4 regions of the Pelotomaculum isophthalicicum JI genome follow, and region 2 is predicted to be linked to each of the others. Evidence: riboswitches for the same ligand, from Rfam matches in the RefSeq annotation. Region 2 holds a riboswitch; each other region holds the start of a gene.

Region 1 (3,946 bases), on a different contig from region 2:
ACACCCTCTGCGCCGAAGACCGAAAAATCAAATTCAATATCACCTTTGCCGAAAAGTGCGGCGCTAAAATTCAGGTACGAATTATTTAAATTACTGCCCCTAAAAAGTACTTTACCGTCGCCAAATTGCGTACCAAAGAAATTGACGTTTTTACTATAAAAACATGAGGAAGTAAAATCTTTTTCTCCTGTTCCAAAAGTAATATTGTTAAAATGCACCGTGTCTGACATGAATATCGTTTTTTGAAAGTCAACTTTCCCATTTCCAAAAAAACAAGATGCCAGACTAAAACCATCCATGCCATACTTAGTATCGCTAAAATCAGAATTCCCGTCAAAAAAACACTTCTCCGCATAGAAACTACGCAAGGTATTATCCTCATCCCATTCAAAAAAATCATGGTAATCATTGATCGAAAAATTCGAAAGATACAATTCTTTAAGCTGGAAATTTGGATACATATTTTTTAAGGCTATGATCTCATCTTTACTTAAATATCCAAACGTCCTCGTTTCTGTCTGTACGCTTTCATCATTAAACGCTATGATCTTTATATGTGAATTATTTGGGTTTTCTCTAATTTTTTTTATCAGTTCCAGACCACCTATTATTGGCATTATTAAATCGATAATAGCCAAGTGGGGCCTTATCCTTTGCAATTGCTCCAGTGCATCTTCTCCATCTTTTGCCATGAACACCATATAGTCCTCTTCTAACTCTTTCAACAAGATGTTTCTGATTACAGCACTGTCATCGACTACTAGAATTTTGGTTAGGGGGGAATGAACACCTTTACCTGATTGACCCGCCAGAACAACTTTGTTTCTGCCAGTTTCTTTAGCCAGGTAAAGGGCAGCATCAGCGGCTTTAATTATTTCCTGTTCAGTTTTACCGTCTTTGTCAAACTCTCCTATTCCAGAGCTAAAGGTTATCTGGATGTTTTTATTTTGATAGGGTTCGATTATGGGCATTTTTTCCCATGCGGAACGCAATCGTTCCAATATTTTATAGGCGGTTAACGCATCAGTATCCGGAAGAAGGGCAACGAATTCCTCGCCGCCGTATCTCCCAATCGTATCGGTTCTTCGAAACTTGCTGTATAGAAAGGAGGCAAACTGCTGCAGGACGAAATCGCCAACCTGATGACCGTGTTCGTCGTTAACTTTCTTAAAGAAATCAAGGTCGCATATGGCAACGCAAAAGCTTTTTTTATGGCGGGAAAAGCGTTCAACTTCTTCAGTAAGTCTTTCCATAAAGTAACCACGGGAAAAAGTTCCGGTAAGCGGATCGCGGACTGCCAGGCCGTGCAGTTCCTCCATGCGGCTGATCTTAGCTTCGATGCGGGCAACTAAATCTTCCGTGTTGAATGGCTTTATTATGTAATCGTCAGCCCCTAATTTAATACCCTCAACTATTTCCATGGGACTGGATTTGCTGGTAAGAAAAAAGATTGGCGTCCACTTATAGCGATGATCTGTTCGCAGTTCTTTAAAAAGCTCCAGGCCATTTGTTCCGGGCATTACGATGTCAAGAATAATTAAATCCGGCCTGTAGTGTTCAAGAATTTTTTTGGCTTCAGAAGCATCACCAGCATCAACAATTCCTAAATTCTTTTTTGATAACTCTTGTTTTATAAATTGTCTTATGGCGGTATCATCGTCTACGATAAGCACTTCCTTGCGCGGCACCTCTGGGAGTTTTTGCTCTTGCTCATCGGGCGATATTATGTCTTCGACTGTTTTTAGAAGGTTTGCCCTCTCTTCGATGATGTCTACAGTATCTTCACACTCCTTTAAAAGGTTTATGTCTGCCGCCTGCCCAGTTTCAAGATTGGTGGCAATTCTGTCTTCCAGGCTTTTCGCGGCTTCGATTATTTCCCCAAAGCCGACAGCAGCGCCGGTGCCATAAACAGTGTGGAAGAATATATGTAGGATGTTCTGGCATGTTTTATTATGTGGCTCTTCTTTTAAGGTACTTATGGCCTGACGTATTTTGGTAATCCTGGTTAACGTTTCCTCGATAAAAATCTGCAGGGGATTATCCATATACTGTCCCTCCGTATACTCATCTGATTGCTTCTAAGTGAATAAATCATATAAAAAACCGACCTTTATTATCTGATAAAAGGTCGGTTGCATCACTTACTCAATCAACTCAAGATGCCCAAATGATAGAGTTGATTTCATTGTCCCTTGCTTTTTTAGTTTAGAAATACCCGCCTTTTCCAATACTTGCCATAAGGTCAGAATGAAATACGTGGCGCGATGGCCTGATACGTTTGCTTGCGTTCCCCCATAAATTTATTTACAAGCTCTTCCGTCATTCGTTCAATCGTTGATAACCCAACTTGTCGCTACGGCGCAATTCCTGCGCCATTTTCCGGCGACCATAAGCAACGAGTGAGGTGGTTTATGATGTTGCTGAAAAAGAGTCCGAAGGTTCAATATCTATCTGTAATTATTTAACTATAATATTGAAATATCTATTTTACAGATGAGTATGTATCAATAACTACTTGAAGCATATCCGCAGAAGTTATAATTCCTACTATTTTTCCTTCATCTAAAACCGGCAGGCTGCTTATTTTTTTGTCCAACATCAGTTTAGCCGCTGAAACAATATCATCTTCGGGATTTACTATAAAAACATATTTATAGCTCATTGCCCAACTAACAGGCGTTTCGGGATAACCACCCGGACGACAAAGGACTTTTTCAATATCGTGTTCTACAACAATACCCACCAGAGTGCCTTTATTGTCAAGTACCGGTAGTCTCCTACAGTCTTTCGTCCGCATTAAGTTCAAGGCTTCTTTGATTGAAACATCAGCATTTACAGTAACCACATTCCGTACCATCTTGTCCTTGACTTTCATCTTTCCACCTCACCTGTCATAGTGATCTACGGATCGTCTTATCTTTATATGAGCATATTTCGACAAATAAAAGGACTTTCCTTCCAAAGATTACGACTAAATTGCCATCTGGAACACGGCGGTTCAACCCCCTATTAATGGAGCCTATATACGGATCAATTCCTTGATTGATAAGCGTACCAACGGTTTCAAGCTAAGAAAAGAAAGCATGCAAAAGACAACGGAAGTTATGCGGAGCAAAAATCTTAGCATCTGTGGAGGCCGCAACCAGTAAAAAGTACCATCCATTTCGATTGTTGGGCGATTTTGAAAATGTCAAGAGTTTTTTGCGTATTTTCTGATTTTCTTTGGTACTAATTTACTGTAAGTGCATAACTACTGTAATATAGTTTCATAAATTTTGATTGTTTATTTTTTGATAGCTAATGAGGGAAGATGTTCTAGCATAATTGCTTCCGGCCGGGTTCATACTAAACTCACAAAACAGAAAAGGAGGTGAAATAATGGCACAAGGACAAAAGACAAATCAAATCCTGATTCGTGGAGCCGGCCGGGCGATGGAAGATTTTAAATGGGAAACTGCCCGTGAACTCGGTATCCAGATTCCTGACAGCGGTTATATGGGCGACCTGCCTTCCAGGATGAACGGAGCTATCGGCGGCAACATGGTCAAAAAGATGATCGCCGCTTATGAAAACAGCTTGGCAGCGGGCACTGTTCCGCCTACTCCCCAGGTGACTAACGCTAACCTGACACTCTAACAGTCCAGTAGTGGGAGCGGGGGACTAAGCCGGCTAGTTTCGCAACATCCCGGGTAACTGCCTGCACGCATTGCCCGGGTTTTAATAAAAAATTGTCAACCCACTTTCCAATTTTTCATTATTAGTATCTCAAAATTAGTATCTCAAACAAGCGGAATAATATTCCGCTTGTTGTATTTTCGCTTTAGTTCAAATAAATGTTGAAATCCTCAAAATTGACCGCCGGATGTAAAGCCATGGAAATCCCGCCGGCAACGATTTTTGATGTGCTTGATATGAGAGAGTCAATTTCTTTGGGGGTTACCATTAA
Region 2 (3,946 bases):
CTTGCTTATATCAAGGATAAAGATGTAAAAATGGTTGATGTGAAGTTCATCGACCTGCCTGGTCTTTGGCAGCATTTTTCGGTTCCTGTTTCCGAATTTGACGAGAATGCTTTTGCTGAAGGTTTTGGCTTTGACGGTTCCAGCATACGCGGTTTCAGGGCTATTGATCAAAGTGATATGAACCTGATTCCCGACCCGACAACGGCTGTTATGGATCCATTCAGCAAAGTACCCACCCTCAGCATTATTTGTGATATTATTGACCCGGTGACCGGCGAGAAATACAACCGCGACCCCCGCAACATTGCCAAAAAAGCTGAAGCGTACTTAAGAGCCAGCGGGATTGCTGACGAAAGCTACTGGGGACCTGAAGCGGAGTTCTTTGTTTTTGACTCGATCAGGTTTGACCAGAACCAGCATTCAGGCTACTACTTTATTGATTCCGTGGAAGGCATATGGAACTCGGGACGTGAGGAAAATCCCAACCTTGGTTATAAGCCGCGCTATAAAGAAGGATATTTCCCGGTTCCCCCCACTGATTCCCAGCAGGACATGCGTAACGATATGGTTATGACCATGCTGGAAGCCGGGCTAAATATCGAGTGCCAGCACCACGAAGTGGCTACCGCGGGCCAGGCCGAAATCGATATAAAATATAATAAGCTTGTCAAAATGGCCGACGATCTGATGATGTTTAAATACATTGTGAAGAATGTCGCCAGAAAGCATGGTAAAACCGCGACCTTTATGCCGAAACCGCTATTCCAGGACAACGGTACCGGCATGCACGTCCACATGAGCCTGTGGAAAGACGGAATTCCCCTGTTCTTTGACGAAAAAGGATACGCCAAGTTAAGCCAAACCGCGCTATACTTTATCGGCGGCTTGTTGAAGCACGCCCACGCGCTCACCGGTATTACCAATCCGACCACCAACTCTTACAAGCGGCTGGTGCCGGGCTACGAAGCGCCGGTGAACCTGGTTTACTCCATGAGGAACAGGAGTGCGGCGGTACGTATCCCCATGTACTCCAACAACCCCAAAACCAAACGGGTTGAGTTCCGCCCGCCCGACCCCTCCTGCAATCCATACCTGGCTTTTGCCGCCTTGTTGATGGCGGGTCTTGACGGGATTAAGAATAAAATCGATCCGGGCCAACCGATGGATAAAGACATTTTTGAGCTTCCGCCCGAAGAGGCCAAGGATATCCGTTCAGTCCCGGGTTCGCTCGACGCGGCATTGAAAGCGTTGCAGAATGACCACGAATTCCTGCTGGAAGGCGGAGTCTTTGATAAAGATGTGCTGGATGCCTGGATTGAATACAAACTAACTAGGGAATTTGACGCCATCAGGCTTAGACCGCATCCGTACGAGTTCATGCTTTATTACGATTTATAGGATTTTTTGAAGATCCGGATACCTGACGCTGAAACGCCCGGCAGTTTAACTGCCGGGCGTTTTAACGTATTTCAGCTCAAGGTGGTGCCACTGCTCAGCTGTTCTACATAAATATCTTCCTCGCTGTCTATCGTAACTAGAAAAACACTAACTATATCGGTATTCGCCTTTATTTAGCCTTCTTAAGGGGGGGACCGTACCAAAAAAATAAAATTGTACGCTAAGGATTGTTCATTAAGGGCCATTCAAAACCCGTGCATTTTGAAATTCATAAATAAAAATACCTGCAGCAAACCTGTCAAAGACAGGGACGAAAAGCTGTAGGGTCTAAGGTGCTTTTAAACACTATGATAGCCTGGCTGCCGCATATACTATGTGCATGACCTGCCCTTTTTTAAGCGGCAGGTTTTTTGTGCATATGCTATGTTCTGATATGGAATCCAAAAGTGAAGAATTATTAGAACTTCTATATTATATATTTTTTAAAAAATTTCCACAAAATAAAGTGAGATATTTCTCGCATGAGATACTTCTCATATCGAGTAATTTATATTATTATGTTTTACAGGAGGTGTTAGTGTGCCCAAAGACACTTTTTATAATTTGAGTGACGAGAAGAAAAAGAGAATATTTGACGCTGCCGTACAGGAATTTTCTACCCGGCGTTTCAGCGAAGCATCCCTTAACCAGATTGTGAAGGCCGCCAAAATACCTTGGGGAAGCTTTTATCAGTATTTTAATGACAAAGAGGACATCTACCTTTATATGCTCGAAGAAATTGGAAAGGATAAGCGGAAGAACGTCCCCTACACAGAAGCCTTGGATCCGGATGCGGACGTTTTTGAAACCATTATTCAAAAATCCAAAGAATCCCTTGAGCTGGGCAGAGTAAAACCGGAATATACCAAGATAGGCATGCTGATGGAGATAGATAACAGCGAATTCATTACAAAGCTCCGTGTAGCATCCGCCGAAAAGTATATGAAAATGATTGAGCGTGATAAAGAGCGTGGCCTCATCAAGCCGGAAATTGATTCCGAACTGGTTATGAATATGATTTTCACATTCGGTTTGAATGAGTATTTCCGGAGCGGGTTGGACGAGAATAGGTATTTAAAGAAACTCAACGATGCTATCAAAATAATCAAGGAAGGAATTTCTATGTTTAAGGATTGATAGAATCCGATTGCCTAATGGGTTCGGCCATCAAATAATAGAAAGGAGAGCCTGTATGAGTTCATATGTGCTTGGTTTTCAGGAAATCGATAAGCATAAGCTCATGGTGGTCGGGGGCAAAGGCGTTAACCTTGGGGAACTAGCCAGGATTGAGGGGATCCGGGTACCGGAGGGGTTTTGTGTTACCACCGAAGCGTATAAAAGAATCACTGGGAATAACGAGGAATTCAATTCATTACTTGATCAATTGTCCCTTCTAAAAGTGGACGACAGGGAAAGCATCAGTGAAATCAGCAAGAAAGTTCGCATGGTCATTGAAGGGATATCCATTCCAAAGGACATAGATGAAGAGATCGCTCGCCATCTTTCAAAGCTTGGTGAGAAAAATGCCTATGCCGTGCGTTCCAGCGCTACGGCGGAGGATCTTCCGACAGCTTCCTTCGCAGGACAGCAGGATACGTATTTGAACATTATAGGAAAAGATGCCATTCTTAAGCATGTCAGCAAGTGCTGGGCGTCGCTGTTTACTGACCGTGCCGTAACCTACCGTATCCAAAATGGTTTCGACCACAGCAAGGTCTATCTGTCTGTGGTTGTACAGAGGATGGTTTTTCCACAGGCTGCGGGGATTATGTTTACAGCCGATCCCGTCACGTCCAACCGGAAAGTGCTGTCCATAGACGCCAGCTTCGGGCTTGGTGAGGCACTGGTCTCCGGCCTGGTCAATGCTGATATTTATAAAGTGCGGGAAGGTAGGATTATTGATAAAAAGATATCCACCAAAAAGCTGGCCATCTATGCCTTGGAAAAAGGAGGCACGGAGAAACGGGAGATCGAGCCCCAGCAGCAGAATAGGCAGACCCTGACCGACGAGCAGATTTTGCAGCTTGAGCGCATGGGCAGAAAGATCGAGGCGTATTTCGGCTGCCCGCAGGACATCGAATGGTGCATCAGTTGGGGACATTCCTCCGACCCCAGAGACTGGCCTCAAAGAGAGGTGTATCCCCTTTCCTCTGAAGATGCATTCTTTATCGTTCAGAGCCGCCCCATTACCACATTATACCCCGTACCGGATGTGAACGATGGGAAAAACCGTATATATTTATCCTTCGGCCATGGCCAAATGATGACCGAAACCATCAAACCATTGGGAATGTCCTTCCTCCAGGTTTTATCCAAGGATTATATACTACGCAAAGCCGGTGGAAGGTTATTTTACGACTTGACTCATGATCTTGCCTCACCGGTGGGGAGAAAAATAGCATTCAGTACTTTTGGCCAAATCGATCCTCTAACAAAAAACGCTATGTTGAATTTATTTAAACGAAAACAATTTTTAAAGACTTTACCGCGGGGGAAGAGAGCACTCCGC
Region 3 (3,946 bases), on a different contig from region 2:
TCTCTACATCAGTTCCGGCGATACCGTGCTTTACCTTTTTCTGAATTGTTATTTCATAACCGGTAAGGTTTAATTTTTGCAACTCATCTTTAAAAAGCTTAACATCAATGCCGAGATCAATCAGCGCCCCAAGAGTCATGTCACCGCTTATCCCCGAGAAACAATCAAAATACAGTACTTTCATCTGTTAACTCACCTTCTTGTTTTAGTACCACATATTGTATTGCGCAACGGGCATATTTTATCAGACATTTTTGCAACCTCCTCACATGAAATTTTTTAGTCGAGATAACTGATCAACTTCTCCAACGACGGTCGAAAATCCTACTTATGATCATTTCCGAATCAATAATTGACATAAGCTCCTCCGGAGTAAGATAAAGGCAAAAAAAGATATTGGAGTCAATTGCTACTCTCAATATCTTCGTGTGCTTCATTGCCTATTGTTGCATGTCGTTCGACATGCTAGAGAATTTGTTTTGCCCGCCCTGTTAGATCTAGGGTGTCTTTTTTGTTTTTACTCTTGCAGTTGGCCCGCTATTGCTCCAGTTACCAGCTGCGTCACCCGCTTCAATACTGAATGTATACGATGCGTTTTTTGTCAAGCCGGAAACGGTATAACTATATGTGCCCGCCGGTATGTCGGCAATCTTTACCCCGTTCTTATACAATCTGTAGCCGGTCACCGATACGTTGTCCGTCGCTCCCGACCAACTCAGAGTTACACTGTTTATAGTAATAACTACAATTCGTAACCGGTTACAGCAACATTGTCCGCCGCCCCGGACCAGGTCAGGGTTACGCTGTTAGAGGTGATATTCGATGACGTTATCACGCCGTCGGCCCATGTTGGCGCCTGGTTGTCCGACGTTTTCGCCGTCGTTACTGTTGTTGTCAACTCGCTGCTCCGGTTGCCTGCCCCGTCAAGCGCTTTGACGCTGAACTCGTAAGAGGTGTCCGGCGCCAGACCTGCAACTGTGTAGCTGTACGTGCTCCCTGACACGCTGTCAAATTGGACACCGTCTTTATACAACTCATAGCCGGTAACCAGCGCATTGTCTGTCGCACCGAACCAGTTCAGGGTCAACCCGTTCTCCGTGATATTCGAAGGCAAGAGCGCGCCCCCGATTGCCCATACAGGCGCTTGGGTATCCGGCAGCGAAGTCGTTGTAACTTCTATAGCCGGCCCATCGCTGCTCAAATTGCCTGCCGCGTCGCGTGCCTCTATGGTGAAGCTGTAACTTGTCCCAGGCGTTAGGCCGGTAACATTATCGGCAATATCAACGTTCTTATAAGTAAGGGTTCCCCCGGAAATTCTGAGTAGCAAAGCGATTGCCTCTGCGCGAGTGACGGGTTCTTCAGGTTTAGATGTTCCGTCCTCATAACCATAAAGCAAGCCGGCTTTTTCCGCCGCTTGAATTGTCCCAAAAGCCCAGTGGCCGGTCGGCACGTCACTGAAAACAGGTTGTCCGCCAGACTGCTCTGGCAGTCCTTTCGTTAAGACTAAGATTTTTGCAGCCTCAGCGCGGGTGAGGCTGTCCGCCGGCCGGAAGGTGCCGTCAGGGAATCCGTTGATAATGCCTTTTGCGGCAAGGTAATGGACAGAGGGAAGCAGCTGTTTGTCGTTATCCAAGTCTCTAAAGTCGGTTTTTACCGCTTGGACAGCGGGCTCTCCCATTTGCTGTATTGAAGTCTCAACCGCAATTGCCGGTTTTAGACCAAAGGCAAAAACACCTAAAACTAAGAGAAAGGCACAAAACACAAACTTATATTGTTTTTCCCCCCGCGTCGGAAAACGAACCATGAGTCCCTCCATAATAAGCATTTCTCATGCGGCAGTACATTCCCATAACAATCAAAAAACCCGTTTGCAAACTCGGGTTTTTATAGCACTAACGAAATTTTGTTATCGTGGCAACCCGGCTATCATAGTACACTTACCTTAGACCCGTGGCTTTGCGCAGAATCCTTTCGGAAACTATGCCAAATATGAAGTTTACATATTTTTGCGATAAGCTAAATAAATATTTTATCAAACCAATATAAGATACTGTCATATGACTATATTTGACATAATACTCAATTTCAATAGGAAATAGTTCCTATTTTTTAATGGGTCCAAAGACCTATTAACGAATCTTTAACACCGACTCAACTTGAATAAGCGGCAAATACCGGGCCTCATTAATAAGCCCGGCTGCATTTGCCATCAAAATTAACCTTATATATATTTTGCAGTAAAATTTACTTATGGTTAACCTATTCTTTCCATACCCTCCCATAGATTAATACGTTCTATTGAACTACCTTTTCAGGGATTAGATTTTTAAAAAGATTACTGTTATATTCTTCAATCTTGCCTTGATCGCAAAGATTTGAAAGGTGCGGGTCAATAGGCAAACCACCGATAAACGGAACCTCGAATTTTTCAGATATTTCTTTGCCCCGGCTAGGGCCAAACAGCTCAAATTCTTCGCCGCAATGAGGGCAAACGGCACGACTCATATTTTCAACCAGACCAAGAATGGGAATATTCATGTATTGGGCCATCTTAATTGCCTTGCTCACAATCATTACGGCAAGGTCTTGTGGTGAAGATACAACGATAAGCCCGTTGAGAGGCAGGGATTGCATTACAGTCAAAGGCACATCACCAGTGCCAGGCGGCAAATCGACAAAAAGGTAATCAAGGTCACCCCAGGCGACATCAGTCCAAAACTGCTTGACCGTACCGGCAATTACCGGCCCTCGCCAAATAACCGGGTCATCTTCATTGTGGGTCAATAAGTTTAGTGACATGACTTTTATACCTTTATCGGTATCTAAAGGTAACAGCGCGAAGCCGGTGCTTTTCGCCATACCCTTAACGCCAAACATCTTCGGCAGGCTTGGACCGGTGATGTCCGCGTCCAGCACTCCTACCGAATAGCCCTTTTTTTTAGCCTCACAGGCAAGTAGAGATGTCACTGAAGATTTTCCCACACCACCTTTTCCACTCATTACAGCAATAACATTCTCAATATGGCTTAATTCGTTTACAGGCAATTTCTGAATGCCGCTTTTGCCTTCATGACCACATCCGCCATGACCGCATCCGCCGTTTTTTTCAACTTCATCATTATTTTGCTGCATTATTTACATCCTCCTGATAGTAAAGTTTAAAATAGTTATTACATTGAGTATACATTAAACCATGTTATGGTCAATGTTTCACAATCATATATACAACACAACCTCATCATTGTCAACGATATTACCATACCAATTTTAAGTAAATCTAAATGGACCGATTTAAGTTACCTCAATATTTACCCATAATTATTTGCAAAGAATTTCACCGGTACAACTACCTGTGAGCCGAATCATTCTCTTTTTCATCATAGACTGCTGATTCCAAACTCCTAAACATTATAGTTCCTACCCGCACAAATAATCAATAATTATATCCAAATATCTTAGTATAAATTTATAAATTATTTTAAATAAAAAGTACCAATATTTGTATCAAACCATATTGATTACAGCTATATAACTTAAAAACCATATTCCTCATAATAGTAAAATACCCTCCATGCTATTTCAATAATAAAACATTAAATTATTTACAAACTCCGTTAGTATATATATAATAAACTTATAAATTATATTTATATGGGGGGATTAAATGTCCACCTGGGATGACGACAAGCCAATGTTAAACATTGGCGTAGTGGCACAATTACTTGAAGTTCACCCTGAAACACTCCGCATATGGGAAAAAAATAATCTAATTCATCCGGCAAGAAAAAATAAGCAGCGATTATATTCGAATAATGACCTTAAACGGTTGAAGTTTATCCATAACCTAATTAATGTAAAAGGGCTGAATATCGCGGGCGTGCAACAGGTTCTCGCCATGTACTCCTGCTGGAAAACAAAAAGTTGCCAAGATAGCCAAATCAGAAAT
Region 4 (3,946 bases), on a different contig from region 2:
CAAGAGCAGTTGCTGGCATACCCAGTCACTCAAAATATTGTTTTTCGCGGAGCTGTATATGAATGTTTGCCTGCTTTATTATCAAGACTTAAGGAATTCATGATTGAAATTGATAATAAGATGCCTGGTTCTGAAATTATCGTAAAGGCGCTCAGCGTTGAGTTGTGCCATTTAATCATTAGAAGCATATTTAATATTAATTGTAAAAGAGACCGGATAAAATACCGATTTGAAATAGACAAAACTATTGATTATATGCATTCTAATCTATGGCGAAAGATATCCGTTGAGCGGTTGGCGGGGATAGCCAACATGTCCCCGTCATATTATGCGAGAATTTTTAAAAGAGAGACCGGTCTGACTCCGATTAATTATTTAAATAACATAAGTTATGCAGTTACAGGAAAACAGCACCAATTCCATAACAACAAAAATGGTTGTGAAGGCCAAAATTTTTCGATGAACCTTGAAAACCGATCGCCAGTTGTGTCAAAATAGACTTGGATTTGTTGCTCGTAACAGCAAATCCGATGGCTGGCGTTGAATAAGTACCCGACCATTTCACGGTGGGAGAGGGCTTCTTCGGCGCCTTCTTTATTCAGATTCATTTTTGTATCACCCGTATCGACAATGATGGCAAAAAAATACCATCCATTTCGATTATTGGGCGATTTTAAAAATGGTACTTATTTACTGTAAGTGCATAACTACTGGCCTGTTAAAACAGTTGAAAACTCACGAATTTGCTTTTCAGGCTTACGATCCAATGGCCCTTTCAAAACACAGGCAACGACATTGGCTTGGTGTGCATCCAAGCCGGCACAACATGTACGTATTGCATCCAAATTAACATCCTTCCTTTCTAAGCAGGGCACAACCGCCTGATCATCTGAAATTTGATGGGTGTGCTCGTGGCAACAACATATTGTACTCAAGCCGGATGGCAGTGCAACCCGCGCCGAGACATCTGCCGTAGTCAGCCTCTTCCTGAATGTACAGCCAGGATAATGGTCCTATTATTAAGACTTAGGTCCTATTGACACTGGGACCGTCGAAAGATACAATGTGTTAAAAGAAAAAGGTAAACCCAGTCGAAAGATGGGGACGCAAAGCCACGGGTCTAAAGCGAAAGCTATGACAGCCGGGTTGCCGTGAATATTTTTTAATTGAGACACTACCTTTCACGGCAAGGTAGTTTTTCGTTTTTATATAGTGCGTTAGTACTATAGCAATGTCGTCTTGGTGCTAAATTAACGGAATTTTGGTTTTGATTAAGGCTATGAATGAGTAATTTTATAGTATTTTGAAATTACGGGTGAAAAGTCATGGATCTTAGTTGCCAGACATATTCCAGAAAAATGGCTTGGTTCGGAATTACCCCCCGGAACAACATTGTTTCAATCATGTATAAAATAGCACTATGCAAATCTATAAGAACATATGTTCTGGGGGGGGGGGGGGTGATATTTCAAAATTTACCATAATTATGCGTATATGCAATACTCTGCTTATATCCTCTCTTTATGCCAACCACTTTAAGCGCGCTGGATACCGCGCACCTCCACTTATTACTGTAGCCACGCCACAAATTTTCCTCCATTAAAAATATTGTCCCGAGGTGTCTTCAAATTTGAAGTTGACGTTTATTCGTGTTGCCGAAACCTTACTCAAGGTAATCGAAGCACGCGACGCAAGTTGTGCGGCTCACTCACGAAAGGTCGCGCTACTCGCCAAAATTATCTCCGGGGAAATGGGCATGACTTTAAAAATGCAAGAATACCTATACTTGGCCGGCTTGTTCCACGACATTGGCAAGGTCGGAATAAAGGACTCATATCTGTCAAAGCCGGGAAAGTTAAGCCCTGCCGAATGGGTTGAAATAAAAAAGCATCCGGTTATTGGCTGCGAGATAATCAAGACGATCCCGGGTTCGCAAGATATCAGCCTGATGGTGCTTTATCACCATGAACGGTACGACGGGAAGGGTTATCCTGCTGGTTTGCAAGGTGAAGCCATCCCCCTGGGAGCACGTATTTTAGCCGTGGTGGACGCATTCGATGCGATGGTTGCAGATCGGATTTACCGCCCGAAGCTGGAGCGGGAGGCAGCTATTGCTGAACTAATGCGTTGCTCCGGAAGTCATTTCGATCCGTCCGTCGTGGAAGTATTTTGCCGGGTCTTACCTGGAATAAAAGTGTAGCTTAAAAGAGATCGTTTATATGGGAAGCTCCCCTGTCTATAAAATTCGATGCATTTCCTGTGCTGGTTGATAATCACGTATCAGGCGATTTGCTTTTACCCTTATGTGGTTTTATATAAAGTTTTCGATTTCTCCATGTTTAACTCATTGTAGCTGCTGTAAGTTTGTTTTGGTTGTGGTGGTGGAGTAAAAAGTGCAGAAATGTCAAATTTGTAGCCAACAATATCCTGATCGCCCGTGTCAGAAGTGCCCGGACTTCATTGGCGGAGGGGAGATGCGCCATGAGTTGCACCAGCCGATACCCGTGACGCTGGAAGCGCCGGACGGCTTGAAATATCCAGCCGAAATTTTGGTTCTGAACCCGATCGAGCTGGGATTGAGGACAAAAGCACCCCTGCAGGGCCAGTATACCATCCGGTTGCTTGATCAACTGATGCTGGAAGTAAGGCCGGTGGTAATAAGGGGTAAAGGTGATACTCACCCTTTCGATATTTTTGTTGTTCAACGTGCGGGAGAGACCTCATCACGCCTGGGCGGAGAAGTCTACCGCCTGCTTACCAGCACCACCGGACAATTCATTGAAGAAATCAGCCAACAGATGCCCGACCATCTTAAGGAATTGGTGCGTCAACGTTTAATGGCGGAAGTGGAAAAGTCGGAACTAATCAATGCCATGCGTTTAGGCCGGGTGCTGAAATATGAGCGCGGCAGGTTTCGACATCTTTCCGGACAGACAGACATGGACTTGCCTATGGAAGAAGTACGATCCTTGATGCATGAGGTGGTCAGATTGGGTAACCATCGGAGAGAGGTTATCATCAGCGCCGAGGGCGGGCGAGTGTTGGATCTGCACGGCATTCCTTTTGATTATCAAAGCGGCGGCCTGCTGGCTTTCGATATAACCGACATTATCGAGAAGGAAAGAAAAATCCACCGCCAGCAAATACAGGCATACCGGGAAGCCATGGCGGCGGTAACCGGCGGACGTTTCAACCTGGTCAGCCGGGAGGAAGCGAAAAATTTTATTGTAAAAGAACGGATACTGCTGCATTCCTATCTCAAGGAGCCAAAGGACATAGCTTTAGCCCGGTTGTCGTTAAAGAAAGTGTTATCCGCCATCCCATCTTCCAGGCATTACCATGTCCTCCTCTGTTTTTCGGAAGCGCTTACTAATGTCCTGAAGCATGCCGTATCAGGCGAATGGTTCGCCGTTCAATTGGATGGAAGACTTCGGCTGGTGGTAAAAGACGATGGGCCGGGCATCAAACTTGCCGACTTACCCAAGGCAACCCTGATGCAGCACTATTCCACCAAGAATTCCCTGGGCTGCGGCTTTACCCTGATTACCCATTACGCAGATCGACTGTACCTGCACACAGATGCGGGCGGTACCATGCTGGCAATGGAATTCGACAATTCAAGGTCGGGAAATCCCCCTTGCAGCCAGCCGGAAAAACAGTAAGGTGGAAGAGGAGGTCTTGTTTTTGCTTAAAAGCTTGCTCCGGATAGACGAAAACGTTCGCTATGTATGCCTCGAAGGGGAACTGGACCTGGAAGCCGTGGATGTACTGATTGAACTTACCCTGAGCAACTGCGAAAACGAAAAGTCCCTGGTTTTGGACTTGGGCGGTGTCAGCTTTGTTGATTCCACCGGCATCCATTGTTTGCTGGAAATATGGCGCCAATGGCGGCAGCGTGAGAAGTCTGTGCAGTTGATAAATGTGCAGGAGGATGTGAGTGAAATCC

The links. Region 2 has a riboswitch for cyclic di-GMP ahead of L7E55_RS06445 (TetR/AcrR family transcriptional regulator). Riboswitches for the same ligand answer to the same signal wherever they lie in the genome.
Region 1: it holds a riboswitch for cyclic di-GMP, as region 2 does, so the genes downstream of both, L7E55_RS07085 (diguanylate cyclase) here and L7E55_RS06445 (TetR/AcrR family transcriptional regulator) in region 2, are expected to answer to the same signal.
Region 3: it holds a riboswitch for cyclic di-GMP, as region 2 does, so the genes downstream of both, L7E55_RS04740 (S-layer homology domain-containing protein) here and L7E55_RS06445 (TetR/AcrR family transcriptional regulator) in region 2, are expected to answer to the same signal.
Region 4: it holds a riboswitch for cyclic di-GMP, as region 2 does, so the genes downstream of both, L7E55_RS09030 (HD-GYP domain-containing protein) here and L7E55_RS06445 (TetR/AcrR family transcriptional regulator) in region 2, are expected to answer to the same signal.

Annotation. Positions count from the first base shown of each region.
Region 1 is NZ_JAKOAV010000010.1:27,452-31,397, reverse strand. Features, by position in the region: gene L7E55_RS07085 (diguanylate cyclase) at 1-2,045, opposite strand, end outside; cyclic di-GMP riboswitch class II at 2,118-2,201, opposite strand; gene L7E55_RS07080 (CBS domain-containing protein) at 2,483-2,875, opposite strand; gene L7E55_RS07075 (alpha/beta-type small acid-soluble spore protein) at 3,379-3,636, shown strand; gene gpr (GPR endopeptidase) at 3,821-3,946, opposite strand, start outside.
Region 2 is NZ_JAKOAV010000008.1:102,149-106,094, reverse strand. Features, by position in the region: gene glnA (type I glutamate--ammonia ligase) at 1-1,398, shown strand, start outside; cyclic di-GMP riboswitch class I at 1,678-1,765, shown strand; gene L7E55_RS06445 (TetR/AcrR family transcriptional regulator) at 1,978-2,574, shown strand; partial or broken gene L7E55_RS06440 (phosphoenolpyruvate synthase) at 2,630-3,946, shown strand, end outside.
Region 3 is NZ_JAKOAV010000006.1:28,465-32,410, forward strand. Features, by position in the region: gene larC (nickel pincer cofactor biosynthesis protein LarC) at 1-184, opposite strand, end outside; gene L7E55_RS04735 (fibronectin type III domain-containing protein) at 498-791, opposite strand; gene L7E55_RS04740 (S-layer homology domain-containing protein) at 743-1,804, opposite strand; cyclic di-GMP riboswitch class I at 1,911-1,995, opposite strand; gene L7E55_RS04745 (Mrp/NBP35 family ATP-binding protein) at 2,296-3,132, opposite strand; gene L7E55_RS04750 (MerR family transcriptional regulator) at 3,665-3,946, shown strand, end outside.
Region 4 is NZ_JAKOAV010000014.1:79,365-83,310, forward strand. Features, by position in the region: gene L7E55_RS09020 (helix-turn-helix domain-containing protein) at 1-498, shown strand, start outside; cyclic di-GMP riboswitch class I at 1,071-1,154, shown strand; gene L7E55_RS09030 (HD-GYP domain-containing protein) at 1,631-2,200, shown strand; gene L7E55_RS09035 (ATP-binding protein) at 2,394-3,662, shown strand; gene L7E55_RS09040 (STAS domain-containing protein) at 3,685-3,946, shown strand, end outside.